One region of the Paraburkholderia sp. JHI869 genome, then DNA from elsewhere that is predicted to be linked to it. Evidence: predicted binding sites of a transcription regulator. Region 1 holds the regulator's gene; the other holds the start of a gene.
What was found. The regulator FliA, encoded in region 1, starts transcription of late flagellar genes. The targets are predictions, from matches to a motif close to CTAAAGTTTNNNNNNNNNNNGCCGNTA.
Positions count from the first base shown of each region.

Region 1 (7,390 bases):
GCACCGCTCACGGGCTGCATCCTCACCAAGCTCGACGAGGCGACCAACCTCGGCAGCGCGCTCGACACCGTGCTGCGCTACAAGCTGCCGGTGCATTACGTCTCGACGGGCCAGAAGGTCCCAGAGAACCTCTATGTGGCGACGCGCCGCTTCCTGATCCGCAGCGCTTTCTGCATTCCGCGAGAGAGCTCGCCGTTCGTGCCGCACGAAGACGATATCCCGGCGCTGCTGTCGGCTCTCTCGACGCGTTCGAATTCGCAGGCTCCCGAGGTCAGGTTTGGATAAGTTCGTAATCGATCAGGCAGAAGGGCTGCGCCGGCTTCTCGCGCGCGAAGGCTCGCGAGTGGTCGCGGTGACGGGCGGTGCGGGTTCGCCCGGACGCACGACCACCGTGGTCAATCTCGCGGCTGCGCTCACTGCGCAGGGCAAGGACGTACTCGTCATCGACGAGTGTCTGGGACCCCGCTCGGTCTGTTCGCTGATAGGCGGAGTACGCGGCGCCGGCAACTTCGCCGCCGTGATGCGCGGCGAGCGCACACTCGACGAAGCCGTGGGGCGTCACGCGCTCGGCTTCGGCGTGCTGGCCGCCTCGCGCGACAACCGCGCGCAGTACACGAGCGCGCAACTGCACAAGGTCATTTCGGGCCCCGCCGACATCGTATTGATCGACGCGCAGCTCGATGCCGAAGGCGCGCTGTCGCCGCTCGCCATGCACGCGCACGACGTGCTGATCGTGATGCGCATCGGTGCGCAGTCGATCACGGACGCCTATGCGTGCATGAAACGGCTGCACTTCGCGCATGCGATCGCGCAGTTTCGCGTGCTCGCGAATCATGTGGCGAACGCAAGCGACGCGCAGACCGCGATCGAGAATCTCGCGGGGGTGGCGAGCCGCTACCTGAGCGTGTCGCTCGACAGCGCCGGAAGCGTCGCTGCCGATCAACACATGGCGCAGGCACTCAAGCTCGCGCGCTGCATCGTCGATGCGTTTCCGTCGACATCCGCCGCGCGCGACTTCCGGCACGTGGCAGCCGAACTGCCGCACTGGCCCATGCGGCCCGCGGTCTCGGCGTGCTCGCCGGCCACCGCGCGCGCGAGCGGCTCGCTCGTCGCGACGCACGAAGAACATGAAGCGGCGGGCGACGCACCCGCCGACGACCTGGACGGCGCGCCGCAAGCCGGCGTCCAGCTACACGCTGCGCATGCAACGCATGGAACGCACGCAACGCAAGGAACAAACGCCGCACACAGCACGCTCGCCGCGAACGCCGATTCGTTCGTAGCGGCCGTGACGGGTGTGCATCCCGCACCCAATGCAACATCCGCGTCCGCACCGGCCCACGTGGGCTGGCGGACCGATACGCCCGCGCAGCGGACGTCGCCGCAGCACGTCTGACGTGCGCACGACGACGCCAATCAGGGACATGAGAAGTGGAGAGCACGATGTCGATGTATAACGCTCAAGGAAAAATTTCGCAGGCCGACGTGCTTGCGAAGTACGCGCCGCTCGTGAGACGGCTCGGCTTGCAGCTCGTGGCGAAAATGCCGGCGAGCGTGGACCTCGACGACCTGATCCAGGCCGGCATGATCGGCCTGCTCGATGCGGCCAATCGCTACAAGGAAGATCAGGGCGCGCAATTCGAGACCTATGCGAGCCAGCGCATTCGCGGCGCGATGCTCGACGAGCTGCGCAGCAACGACTGGCTGCCGCGCAGCCTGCGCCGCACCTCGCGCGAAGTGGAAAGCGCGGTGCACAAAGTGGAGCAGCGGCTCGGGCGCTCGGCGAGCGAGGCGGAGATCGCCGAGCATCTGAGCATGCCGCTCGACGAGTACCAGAGCATGCTGCAGGACCTGCACGGCAGCCAGCTCATTTACTACGAAGACTTCGACCGCTCCGCCGAGGACGAACCGTTCCTCGACCGCTACTGCGTCGATCATTCGGACCCGCTGTCGGCGCTGCTCGACGACAGCCTGCGCGGCGCGCTCGTCGAGGCGATCGAGCGGCTGCCCGAGCGCGAGAAGCTGCTCATGTCGCTCTATTACGAGCGCGGCATGAACCTGCGCGAAATCGGCGCGGTGATGGAAGTGAGCGAGTCGCGCGTGTGCCAGCTGCACAGCCAGGCAGTGGCGCGTTTGCGCACGCGCCTGCGCGAGATGTCGTGGGCCGGCCAGGAGAATTGAGGCGGTAGACGGGTCCGCGCGGCGGTTGTGAGCGCGGGCCGGGTGAGGCGAGGGTGAAAAAGCCGGGGTGCGGGAGCACTCCGGCTTTTTTGTTGGCCGACTGGATTGCACAAACAAAAAAGCCGAAGCATCACCGCTTCGGCTTTTTGTCTTTGGCGAGCTGGGTGCTTACAGCCCGAACGCCGGCAGCCGCCCATCGGGACCGTACAGCATCGCGCCGCCGCCCGTTTCGCCGCGCAGGATCGAGAGCGCGCGGCGGTTATGCTCCATGCGCGTGCGGATCATCATGCCGATCGTGAGATTCCTGCGGCGCGCGCGTTCGGTCGAACCTTTGAGCAGCGCCCACTGGCTCGCAAGGCGCGTGTCGCCGTCGCAGGCCATTTCGATGCCTTTACGGCCGCTGGGGAGACCGAGGCCTGCCAGTTGCGCGTCGCGCGCCTTTTCGAGCCCAGCCAGACGCTGCGTGAGCGTGGTCTTCTGCTCGACGATCTGCGGCAGCGCCTCCATGCCGTCGGCCGACACGAGCGCCTTCTCTTCATAGGCGAGCAGCGACGCGAACGCCTCAACCGTGGCGTGTTCGTCGATCAGTGTGGCCAACAGGGCATCTTTCATTGCTAGGCACCAAAAAAAGCGAGGTTTGCGCGGCGCTCGTTGGTCGAGTGTCAGTTGCCTGACGTCGGCTTCATGAGGTCGCGGGCGGTCTGGATCACGCCGTCGGCAATCTTGCCGGAGTCGATCTGCAACGTGCCGTTGCGGATCGCGTCCTTGATCGACTGGACGTGCGCCGTGTCGATGTCGGCCGAGCCGCTCGCGGCGAGCGAGCGCATCGTCGACGAAAGCGACGAGAGGCTCACGTTCGCGCCGCCTTGGGCGGCACCGGCCGTGCCTGCCGCGCCAGTGGTGGCTGCGGTGTCGGTACCGGCGGCGCTTACGCCGGTCGAATCAGCTTGCGAGCGCGCGAGGCCATCCTGCAGCGTGCGCGGATCATTGCGGGTGGAGGAGTCAACTTTCACGATGGGCTTTCCTGATCGATTTGACCTTGATAACGGCATAGGTCGGGCCGAACTTTAGCGCGAAAATCCCACCGTTACATGCTGTTACGTGTGCTGGCGCACAAAGCCGGAAACGGCCGGATCGGGCCGCCGGGCGGGGCTGAAGCCACCGCGTTCCGGCCCTTACCAGCGCTTACCGGCCCTATATTTGCACCTGCACGGTTCCGGCGTCCTTGACCACGCCCGAGATGATCTGGCCGCCGCTCGTGCGCACGCGCACCTGCTGGCCGGGCTCGGCGTTGTTGAGCGCGCTGCCTTCGGCGGAGATCGTGAAGTTGCTGCCCACGGCGATCACTTTCACCGTCTGGCCGATGACCACCGAAGCCGCGCTGCGCAGCATGTCGGTGCGCAGCGGCAGTCCCGCGGCAATGCGCGCGAGCGCGACAGCGCCCGTCGCCTGGTTGGGATCGGTGATGATGGTCTGCGGCAGGCTCGCGAGGTCGCCCGCGCGCGGCATGAAGTCGGCGGCCGAAAGGGCTTCGCCCGCGCCGATCTGGCGCGAGGCCACGTAGTAGTTCACCTCGACGGCCACGCGTGCGCTCACATAGAGCGTCCACGGCTTCGCACCGATGCAGCGCACGCCCACGGTCGTGTGGCCATACGTGCGTGCGCCCGGCGGCATGAACGGCTCGAGCGAGGTGCACGCGGCGAGGCCGCGCGGAAACACCGGCGCGACCGTGATGTTCACGTGGCCCGGCAAGCCCGCCGACTGCTGCTGCAGGAAGTTGAGCGCGACGGCGCGGATCGATTCGCCGTCCTGCTGGCCCGGCGGCGTGGTCTGCACGTTCGTGGCGACGGCGCTGGTATTGGGAGCGGGCGGTGCGCTGGTGCTTGCGTTGGCAACGTTCGCAGCCGGCTTCGCGTTGGCGACCGCCGCCGCACCGGCGTCCACGACCACAGGGGCGACGCGGTTCGCGGCGCTCGACAGGTTCACGCGCTGAAGCGCGCCCGCGTTGTTCGGGTTGGCCGCCGGCACGCGCATGGGTTGGGCGCTCGCACCCGGCGAAGGAATCGTGACGATGCGCGGCGCGTCGCCTTGGGCCGGGCGCTCGCCGGGACCCGGAATCGTGATCATGCCGTTCGACTCGACGCCCGCGCGCGCATCCTCGGGCACGCCGCGCGAATTCAGATCGGCGTAGCTGGCCGCGCGCAGCGGCGCGGCGTCGCTCGCGGGCGCGTTGGCGGCAGCATTGACGGGCGCCGCCCCGGCAGGCTTCTTCGCGTTGCTGACGAGCAGCGCGTTCATCTGCGCCGCGTCGGAGCCCGCGCGGTCGCCGTTGCCCGCAATAAAGATCTGCCCGGCCGCGCCCTCGGGCTGCGCCGGGGTCTGCGCATGGGCGCTCGCGGCACCCAATGCGCAGGCAATCGCGCACGTCCAGGACGCGCGCCACGACAGCGCGCGCGCACGCCGCTCCAGGCCGGCGTGCGGCCTACGGATAGAGGCAGTCTGCGGCATCGTCGTTCTCCATCGAATGCATTAACACGACTCGCATTCTAGGCGGCGGCCCCCGGGCGCTTGCGTCGAATAGAGGGGCGCTTTACCGGCTATTCGTCCGATTGGTTCTTGCCACCCCCGCCTAATATTCCACTCCATGCGCAAAGGCCTTCGGACCACGCGCCTAACGTTTGCGCCGGTTTCCCCGCCTTTTGGCGAGCCCGCCGCGCTCACGCCGAATCCTTTTCGTTTCACGGAGAACGCCCGATGCTGGACAAACTCGATGCCGAATTCGCCTTTGGGCGCGAAGCGCTCGATGTGCGCGCCACGCGGCAGGCATTGATCTCTTCGAACATCGCGAACGCCGACACGCCGGGCTACCAGGCGCGCGACGTGGACTTCTCGGCCTCGCTCGCGGGCGCACTGCGCCAGCAAGGCGCCGGCGGTACGGTGGGCATGACGGCCACCTCGGGCGGCAACGCCCAGCCGCTCGCCATGGCGCAGCCCGCGGGCGTGACCAGCGGCATGACGATGGCGGCCACGGAGTCGGGCCACATGGCCGGCGACGCGAAGCTGATCCCGACGGGCGGTCCGACCGATGCCTACAAGAGCCAGCTCATGTACCGCACGCCGGTGCAGCCCGCGCTCGACGGCAACACGGTCGACCTCGACACCGAACGCGTGCAGTTCGCCGACAACGCGCTGCACTTCGAGTCCGGCATGACGGTCGTCTCGCAGCAGATCAAGACGATGATGTCCGCGATCACCTCGGGTTCGAGCTGATCGACGCAGGCAGCGCAGCCGGAAAACGCAGTAACGAAGCCATGAACGACCAACGCGCGCGTGACGCGCACCTGATGTGAGGTCAACGAAACCATGCCATCCCTGATGAACATTTTCAGCGTTGCGGGCTCCGCCATGACGGCGGAATCGCAGCGTCTGAACGTGACGGCGTCCAATCTCGCCAACGCCGACAGTACGACCGGCCCCGACGGCCAGCCGTACAAGGCGAAGCAGGTCGTGTTCGCGGTGAATCCGCTCGGCGGCGCGCGCACGGCCTCGGGCCAGCAGGTGGGCGGCGTGAGGGTGACCGGCGTGGTGGACGACCCCACGCCCATGAAGCAGACGTACGACCCCGACAATCCCTCCGCCAACGCGGACGGCTACGTGACGATGCCCAACGTCGATCCGGTGCAGGAGATGGTGAACATGATCTCGGCGTCGCGCTCGTACCAGGCCAACGTCGAAACGCTGAACACGGCCAAGACGTTGATGCTCAAGACGTTGACGATCGGGACCTGAAGCGGAACCTGAAGTACAGCACACCGCAGTAATACAGAGACCAGCGGGCGCGCAACGAAGACACGCCCGCCACCACCACACGCCAAGCACGAAGCGCAATCGAGGGAGAACGCGTTGAGTTCCAGCAACACAACCATCGGCGGCAGCACCGCCACCGTGTCGCAGCAACTGCTCGACACCATGAACGGCACGAGTTCGAGTTCGAGCTCGTCGACGAGCGGCACGAGCGCGAGCGACCTGCAGACCACCTTCTTGCGGATGCTCGTCGCGCAATTGCAGAACCAGGACCCGACCAATCCGATGGACAGCTCGCAGATGACCTCGCAGCTCGCCCAGATCAACACGGTGTCGGGCATCCAGCAGCTCAATACGTCGCTGTCGTCGCTCTCCACGCAGCTTTCGGCTGGTCAGAACGCGCAGGCCGCGCTGCTGATCGGCTCGACCGTGCTCGCCCCGGGCAGCAGCGCCGCCGTGTCGAGCGGCTCGGCGCCACAACTTGGCGTCACGCTGCCGGCGGCGGTGTCGGACGTGAAGCTCACGATCACCAACTCGGCAGGCCAGGTCGTCAACACGCTCGACCTTGGCGCGCAGTCGGCGGGCACCGTGCCGGTGACCTGGAACGGCAAGGACACGGCGGGCAACACGGTCGCGGACGGCACCTACACGATCACCGCCAGCGCGACGACCAACGGCCAGTCCGCCACTGCAACCGCGCTCGTCGCGAGCCAGGTGCAGGGCGTGGTCCAGCAGTCGGACGGCACGGCGAGCCTCTCGCTCGCCAACGGCAAAACGGTCGCGCTTTCGAGCGTCGGCGCCATTCTCTGAACACGATAACCAACGCGAAAAGCGCGGAGTAGACAACCATGGGCTACCAGCAAGGATTGAGCGGCCTCGCCGCGTCGTCGAACGACCTCGACGTGATCGGCAACAACATCGCCAATGCGAACACCGTTGGCTTCAAGCAGAGCACGGCGCAGTTCGCCGACGTCTACGCGAACACCATCGCGACGTCGGTGGGCAACCAGATCGGCCTCGGCGCTTCGCTGCAGACCGTGCAGCAGGACTTCGCGCAAGGCACGATCAACACGACCGGCCAGGCGCTGAACGTCGCCATCAACGGCAACGGCTTCTTCCAGATGTCGAACAACGGCTCGATCACGTACTCGCGTAACGGCGTGTTCCAGCTCAACAAGAACGGCTATATCACCGACGCATCGGGCAACGACCTGATGGGCTATGCCGCCGATTCGACGGGCGTGGTCAATACGGCGCAAACCGTGCCGCTGCAGGTGCCGACCACGAACATCGCACCGGTCGCGACGACGAAAGTCACGGCGCAGGTGAACCTGAACGCGCAGGCCACGACGATTCCGGCGACTTCGACGTTCGATCCGAACGATTCGACCACCTACAGCTACTC
Region 1 covers NZ_JAYMSC010000055.1:14,727-22,116, reverse strand. Annotated here, with positions in the region: gene flhF (flagellar biosynthesis protein FlhF) at 1-285, shown strand, start outside; partial or broken gene VSR72_RS42280 (MinD/ParA family protein) at 278-1,060, shown strand; gene VSR72_RS42275 (RNA polymerase sigma factor FliA) at 1,450-2,181, shown strand; gene VSR72_RS42270 (flagellar protein FlgN) at 2,350-2,793, opposite strand; gene flgM (flagellar biosynthesis anti-sigma factor FlgM) at 2,844-3,194, opposite strand; gene flgA (flagellar basal body P-ring formation chaperone FlgA) at 3,376-4,689, opposite strand; gene VSR72_RS42255 (flagellar basal body protein) at 4,936-5,451, shown strand; gene flgC (flagellar basal body rod protein FlgC) at 5,545-5,970, shown strand; gene VSR72_RS42245 (flagellar hook assembly protein FlgD) at 6,151-6,795, shown strand; gene flgE (flagellar hook protein FlgE) at 6,834-7,390, shown strand, end outside.

Region 2 (7,390 bases), on a different contig from region 1:
TGTACTGCGTGGTGAGCTGCGCAATGTAGTCGTTCAGGCTGGTCTGCTGCGAGGCAATGCTCGTCAGATCGGCGTTCAGCGCGCTGGTGCGCGAGTCGATCATGCCGCCCGTCTGCGTGAACGTCGCGATGCTCGAATTGAGCTGTTCGCCCACGCCGTTGGTCGAGTTGAAGAGCTTGGCGACCGTCGCAGGGCTGCTCGTCAGCGCGCTGTTGAGCGCGGTGCTATCGACGGAAAGCGTGCCGTCCGCGTTCAGCGTCACGCCGATCGAGGCGAGGTTCACTGACGAGGTGCTGCCCGCCGGGCCGCGCACGCCATTGGCGACGATCGAGGCCAGCGTATTGTTGATCGTGTTCAGCGTCGAGTCGCCGAGCAGCGGGCCTTGGGTAGACGACGTGGAGCTGTACGCCGTGAGCGTGCCGATCGTCGTGACGAGCGTGTTGTAGAGCGTCACGAAGTTGTTGATCGCGCTCGCCTGCGCCGTGGTATTCGGCGCGATCGTGAGCGTCTGCGTGTCGTTGCCGCTCGTGCTGCTCGAGGCGCTCGTGCCGCCCTTGAGCGCCGCCTGGCTCAGGCTGAGCGTGACGCCGGCAATCGCGGTCGTGACTGAGTTGGTCGAACTGGTCGCGGCAATGCCGTTGACCGAGAACGCGGCGTCCTGTGCTGCAGTGCTCTGTGACCACGCGTAGGCGGCGTTCGTCGACGTCGAGGTGAAGGTCGACTGGCCGCCGGTCGTGCTTGCGGTGGAGGTCACGCCGAGGCCCGACAGGCCGTTGTCGCCGCTGAGATTGTTCACGGCGACGCTGATCGTGTTCGCGGCGCCCGTGGTCGACGAGCTGAGCACGAGGTGGGCGCCGTCGGAGCCGTTCACGACGGTGGCCACGACGCCCGGATTGCCGCTCGCGCCGTTGATCGCCGCGGCGATACCCGAGATCGTGTTGTTGGTGCTGTCGATCGACACGTTGAAGGACGAGCTGCCGAGCGAAACCGCGAGCGTGCCCGTGCCGAGCTGCTGGGTCGAAGTGAAGCCAGCTGACGAAAGCGCCTGGGCCTGCGCGACCTGCGAGACGCTGATGCTGTAGCTGCCCGCGACGGCGCCCGCGCCGGCCGTGGCCGTGATGCCGGTGCCGCCCATCGTGGCGCTGTAGGTCGTTTGCAGCGTGCCGTCGGAAAGCGTATTGAGGCCCGATTGCAGTGCGCTTAGCGCCGCCGACAGCGCGCCAAAGGCGGAAATTTCAGTGTTATCAGTGGACTGCGCCGCGGTCAGCGCGGCAACCTGGCCCGCCGTCTTGGCGTTCACCAGCGCGGTCACGAGCGTGCTCACATCCATCGACGAATTGCCGGTCGAACCGCTGATGATCGACTGGGCGGCTGAGGCAAGCGCTGCTTGATCTGCGGCGACGGTCGCTGCGGCTGTGCTGGCGGCGGATGAAGACGTGATCGTTGACATCGGGATACTCCGTGCGTCGGTGAGTCCGTGAGGTGGTCGAACTGCAAATGCAAGATGGGAGGCATGCCTCCCACCGGGTACTTTCGATCCGGAAACCGCGCCGCGCGACGCGGTTTCCGGTCAGTTCATCGCGTAAGCGATTACTGGAGGAGCTTCAGAACTTGCTGCGGCTGCGAGTTAGCTTGTGCCAGCACCGAGATACCAGCTTGCTGCAGCACTTGCGCCTTGCTCAGGTTTGCCGTTTCTTGCGCGAAGTCTGCGTCCGTCTTTTGCGACTGGGCCGACGACAGGTCGGTCGACTCAGCTTGCTGCGACGTTGCGATCGCGGTGAAGCGGTTTTGCGCTGCGCCGAGGTTTGCCTGCAGGTTGTTGACGGTTGCGAGTGCGTTGTCGATCGAGACCATCGCGACGTTTGCGCCCTGGACCGAGCTGATGTCGAGGTTCGCGACAGTCGACGTGGCGTTGACGGCGTTGATCTGCGAAACCGCTGCGGTGATCGCGTTGGTGATCGCGGTGCCCTGCGCCGTGCTCGTTGCGCCCGAAGAGAGCGCCAGACCGGTGATCGCCGTGCCGGTGCCTGTAGCCGTACCCGAACTGAAAATCGCGTTAGCGACGCCGCTCGTGATCGCCGTACCGTTCTGGTCCGTGAACGTGAAGCCGCCGTTGCCGTCCGAAACCACGTTGACCGAGGTGATCGTTGCGCCCGACGACGTGTACACGCCCGCTGCGTCGAGGCTCAGGTCCGAGATCGTGCCGACCGTCGTGCCGGTCTGCAGCAGACCCTGGCCGAGGCTGTTAGCCGACATCGACTGGCTCAGGTTCAGGCTGATCGTCTGACCGACGTTCGCGCCGACCTGGAACGACACCACGCCAGCCGAGCCGTCCAGAATGTTCGTGCCGTTGTACGTCGTTTGCGACGCGATACGGTTCACTTCCTGGATCTGCTGTGCAACTTCCTTCTGCAGAGCGGCCTGGTCGCTCGACGACATCGTGCCCGTCGAAGCTTCCACGGCCAGCGTACGGATACGCTGCAGGCTGCTGGTCAGCGAGGACAGCGCGCTCGACGCCGTTTGAATCATCGACACGCCGTCGTTCGCGTTCGACACGCCTTGCGACAGACCGTTGATCTGCGTCTGCATACGCGTCGAGATCGCGAGACCTGCTGCATCGTCAGCTGCGCTGTTGATGCGCTTACCCGACGACAGGCGGGTGATCGCTTGCGACAGTGCGCTGCCCGAGCCGGTCAGGTTCTGTTGCGCGACGAGCGAGTTGATGTTGCTGTTAATTCCGAGCATGGAAATTCTCCTAAGCGGGCTGGAAGCCCGTTACAAGCCACTATGGCCGCGGCGGAAGCAATCTTTCATTGCTGGCCGCCTCAGTGAAGGTTGTCGGCGTGGGTAAAAAAAACTTGAGGGGAAGCACCGACAATCGAGACCTCATTTGCGCGCTGCATAAAAATAAATCCCGTTACACCGCGCGCTGTGCTTCCCGCTTCCCTCACGCATTTCTGCGTCATGCAGTTTGCAAGTGTGTTTACGGCAGGTATTGCACGTGGTTTAGCGAAAGCGCCCATCGAGGTGTGCCCGTGCCGGCTGCAGCGCCTGGCGAGGCGGCGTATCCTCAACGGTTCCCCGTTCGCCCTTTTTCTGGAGGCCCCATGGAACTACGCAGGATCGGCACTTCCGCATTGCAGGTCGCCCCGCTCATGTTTGGCGGCAACGTCTTCGGCTGGACCGCCGATGAAGCGACCTCGTTCTCGATCCTCGACGCCTTCACCGACGCCGGCCTGAACTTCATCGACACCGCAGACGTCTACTCCGCCTGGGTGCCCGGCAACCAGGGCGGCGAATCGGAGACGATCATCGGCAAGTGGATCGCGAAGAGCGGCAAGCGCGAGAAGGTGGTGATCGCAACGAAGGTCGCAAAAGATCCGCGCCGCCCGGGTCTTTCCGCCGCCAACATCGCGGCGGCAGTGGAGGATTCGCTGCGCCGCCTGCAGACCGATTACATCGACGTGTACTTCTCGCACGAGGACGACCAGAAAGTCCCGCTCGAGGAGACGCTCGGCGCGTACCAGCGGCTCATCGAGGCCGGCAAGGTGCGCGTGGTCGGCGCATCGAACTACACGGGCGCGCGCGTCGAAGAGGCGCTCGCGGTGTCGAGGAAGTCGGACCTGCCCGCGTACCAGATCATCCAGCCCGAATACAACCTGTACGACCGCGCCCACTACGAGGCCGATCTCGAACCGGTGGCCATGGCGCAGAAGCTCGCGGTCGTGCCCTATTACAGCCTCGCGAGCGGCTTCCTCTCAGGCAAGTACCGCTCGCGCGAGGATCTCGCGAAGAGCACGCGCGGCTCGCGCGTCGAGAAGTACCTCGATCACCGCGGCATCCGGATCCTCGCGGCGCTCGACTACGTGGCCGAACGCCACGGCAGCACGCTCGCGGCGGTTGCGCTGGCGTGGCTGATCGCGCGCCCGAGCATCACCGCGCCGATCGCGAGCGCGACCTCGCTGGATCAGCTGGAGAGCCTTGCGGCGGCCGTGCGGCTGAAGCTCGATCCGGCCGATATCCAGGCGCTCAACGACGCGAGCGCCTGAGCGCGGGTGCCGGATGCGCGAGAAGCGGCATTCATCCAGGTGTCCTGATTGACAGGACTTGCGCGGCGCTGCGGCACGCCAATCGCCGTGCGCCACGCAAGTCACTGAGTAGAATCAAGAAACCCTGGTCAGGCAGATCCTTTCCTGATATCATTGAGAGTGAATTGAGATCTTTGCCTGTTTTGTTGCCGTGTTCGTTACTGTTGGCGGCCGCAAACCGGCGGTCAGGTGTGTTGCAGCAAGGTCGACCTGATCGCGTTCCGCTGTGAACCCCCTACTTCTCTTTTCCGGCCTCCGTGGCCGCCTTGCCTCTCGTTCAGCCCCAGCGTGGCGAACGACCGGAGGGCCGGCGCGTGAGCGGCTTTGACGCTCACGCCTTTGAACCGTATTAAGCGATTTGAGTTAGGAAATACATGACGACGATTCTTCTGAAGGAAAACGAGCCGTTCGAAGTGGCCATTCGCCGCTTCCGCCGCGCAATCGAAAAGAACGGCCTGATCGCCGAGCTGCGTGAGCGTCAAGCTTACGAAAAGCCGACGGCTGTTCGCAAGCGCAAGAAGGCAGCTGCTGTTAAGCGCCTGCACAAGCGTCTGCGCAGCCAGATGCTGCCGAAGAAGCTCCACTAAGCTTTTTCGCTGCTCGATGTTCCGCCAGACGGCGGCGCATGCTTCGCAAGAAGCTGCGCCGCCGTTTGCGTTTGTGCGGCGGTTGCGCGCGCCGCCCGATATCAGGCGGCGTCCTTGAGCTGATCGGGTGACAAGCCGAACTGCGCGGCAATCGAGCAAAGGCGCTCGCGCCATTCCCACACGCCGAACACGTCGTGGACGTTCTGCAGGCAACTCAGCAGATTGATCGTAGCCGGATCGAAGATGTTGATATGAGCCCGCAGCAGCGCCTTTTTCAGCGCGGCAACGCCCACGTCCATATAGAGCGGCACGTCGTTCGTCTCACGGCCGATGTAGCGCACGGGTATGCCTTCCATGGCGCTCATATAGTCGCGTGGGTGGATAAAGCTGCCGACCGGGCAACCGCCGTAGCTGTGTGCGCTGCCGTAGCCGCCGCCACAGCCGCCACCCCGGTAGGCGCCGCCGCCGCGTGGAAGAAGTGCCGCACGCCCCTGGCCAAAGAGATGGGCCACTGCGCGGTCGAAAATCTCCTGATGACTCAGGAAGTGGACGTTTTTCATTTCAGCCCCCGTTGCCCAGGTGCCGGGCACAGGTTAATTCCCTTCTAATGCGGCGCCGCCGGCCTTCCAGCCGGCATTACTACGCGTTCCCCTGACGCGCCTGCATTCACTTCCCTTTATAACGGCGCGCCAGCAGAAAACCGTGGGGCTGCGCACCGTAGCGATGAGAAATTACCTCGGCCGACGTTGGACGCAATCGCGCTTGCGCGCCGCAAAGCCGTGCTGGACGACGGTTTGCGAGGCGCGGCTCGTCCCGCTCGGGACTTTCCCGAGTCGCGCGCGGGTTGCCGCGCTCAGGCGCGGCGCTTCTTTTTGCCGAGTGCCGCGCAAGCCGCGCGGCACATGCAGTCGCGCTCATGGTCGTTGACCATGCCGACCGCCTGCATGAACGCGTAACAGATCGTCGTGCCAACGAATTTGCAGCCGTATTTTTTGAGTGCCTTACTGAGGGCGTCCGAGACCTCGGTCGAGGCCGGTGCGTCGCGATACGACGCCAGGTCGTTCTGGATGGGCGTGTCGTTCACGAACGACCAGACGAACTTCGCGAGCGAGCCGTGTTCAGCCTGGATTTGCTGCACGGCGCGGGCGTTGGCGATGGCGGCTTCGATCTTGGCCCGGTTGCGCACGATCGAGGCGTCCTGCATGAGCGTTTCGACGTGCCTGGGTGTGAAGCGCGCAACCTTTGCGATGTCGAAGTTGGCGAACGCGCGGCGATAGCCTTCGCGCTTGTTGAGGATCGTGGACCACGAGAGTCCTGCCTGCGCGCCTTCGAGCACGATCATTTCGAACAGATGCTGGTCATCGCGCGACGGCACGCCCCACTCTTCGTCGTGGTATTGCACATACTGCGGCGACGCGCCGGCCGATACCCAGTTGCAGCGGTGTGTCACGGTAAGTTCTCCTTGCGAGACATCGTTCAGGCCACGCAAGCATAGCGGATCGGTGCTGTGCCGCCACCCTGGCCAGATGGCCGATTGTGCGAACCCGGGGAAGCCGTTAGTCTCTGCGGCACGGCAAAAATTTTGGCTTTCGAACCGGACTCACAGGCGCGCGAGGCGCGGCAGAAATCATGCAGAAATACACCTGGTTGATTGGCGTGGACGGCGGCGGCACGGGCACGCGCATCGCCCTTGGCGACACCAACGGCGTCGAACTCGCTCGAGCGGCTGCGGGGCCGTCGGGGCTCGGACTCGGTATCGAACGTGCCTGGCAATCGATCGAGGAAGGCAGTCGCGCCGCATTCGCGCAGGCGGGACTTGCATTCGACTGGTCGCAATGCGTGCTTGGCTGCGGGCTCGCGGGCGTGAACAACCCCGACTGGCTGGCGCCGTTTCTCGCGGCCGCGCCGCCGGTAGCCGGACTCGCGGTGGAAAGCGACGCCTACACCACGCTGCTGGGCGCGCACGGCGGCGCGCCGGGCGTGGTGGTCGCACTCGGCACAGGCAGCATCGCAGCGGTGCTCGGCGAGGACGGCCAGTGCCGCATTGCGGGCGGTTTTGGCTTTCCCTCGGGCGACGAAGCGAGCGGCGCGTGGTTCGGCCTGCGCGCGATCGTCTGGGCGCAGCAGGCGCTCGACGCGCGCGCGCCCATGGACGACTTCGCTCGGGCGCTGCTTGCACACGCGCGGGCGACAGATCGCGACAGCCTGATCGTGTGGCTGTGCGCGGCCAACCAGACGGCCTATGCCAGCCTCGCACCGGTCGTCCTCGCGCATCGCGAACATCCATTCGTCGCGAGGCTGCTCGCCGAAGCCGGTGTGGAAATCGCCAAGCTCATCACCGCGCTCGATCCTTCGGGCGGCCTGCCGGCGGCGCTCTCGGGCGGCCTTGGGCAGCCGCTGCGCGAATGGGTGCCGCAAGCGGTGCGCGATCGCCTGCGCACGCCGCTCGCCGATTCCACGGCCGGCGCGCTGCGGCTCGCGCAGATGGAAGCCCAGCGCCTCTCGCGCGCTGCGGCGGACAATTGAGTGGTGGACGACAAGGGGCGCGAACGCGGGTCAAGGGCATAGCGGTGCCGCAGATGCTACGATTCAACGTTTCCCGCTAGCTGTCTGATCACCATGTACAAGGTCATAGCAACCGATCTCGACGGAACGCTGCTCAATAGCGACCATCAGGTCGATCCGTTCACGGTTGCCACGCTGGGCGCGCTCGAT
Region 2 covers NZ_JAYMSC010000032.1:81,558-88,947, forward strand. Annotated here, with positions in the region: gene fliD (flagellar filament capping protein FliD) at 1-1,450, opposite strand, end outside; gene VSR72_RS35710 (flagellin) at 1,591-2,745, opposite strand; gene VSR72_RS35715 (aldo/keto reductase) at 3,108-4,049, shown strand; gene rpsU (30S ribosomal protein S21) at 4,463-4,675, shown strand; gene VSR72_RS35725 (hypothetical protein) at 4,777-5,235, opposite strand; gene VSR72_RS35730 (DNA-3-methyladenine glycosylase I) at 5,529-6,125, opposite strand; gene VSR72_RS35735 (BadF/BadG/BcrA/BcrD ATPase family protein) at 6,305-7,201, shown strand; gene VSR72_RS35740 (Cof-type HAD-IIB family hydrolase) at 7,295-7,390, shown strand, end outside.
Region 2: the regulator FliA is predicted to act here: its motif matches at 2,837-2,863, upstream of VSR72_RS35710 (flagellin).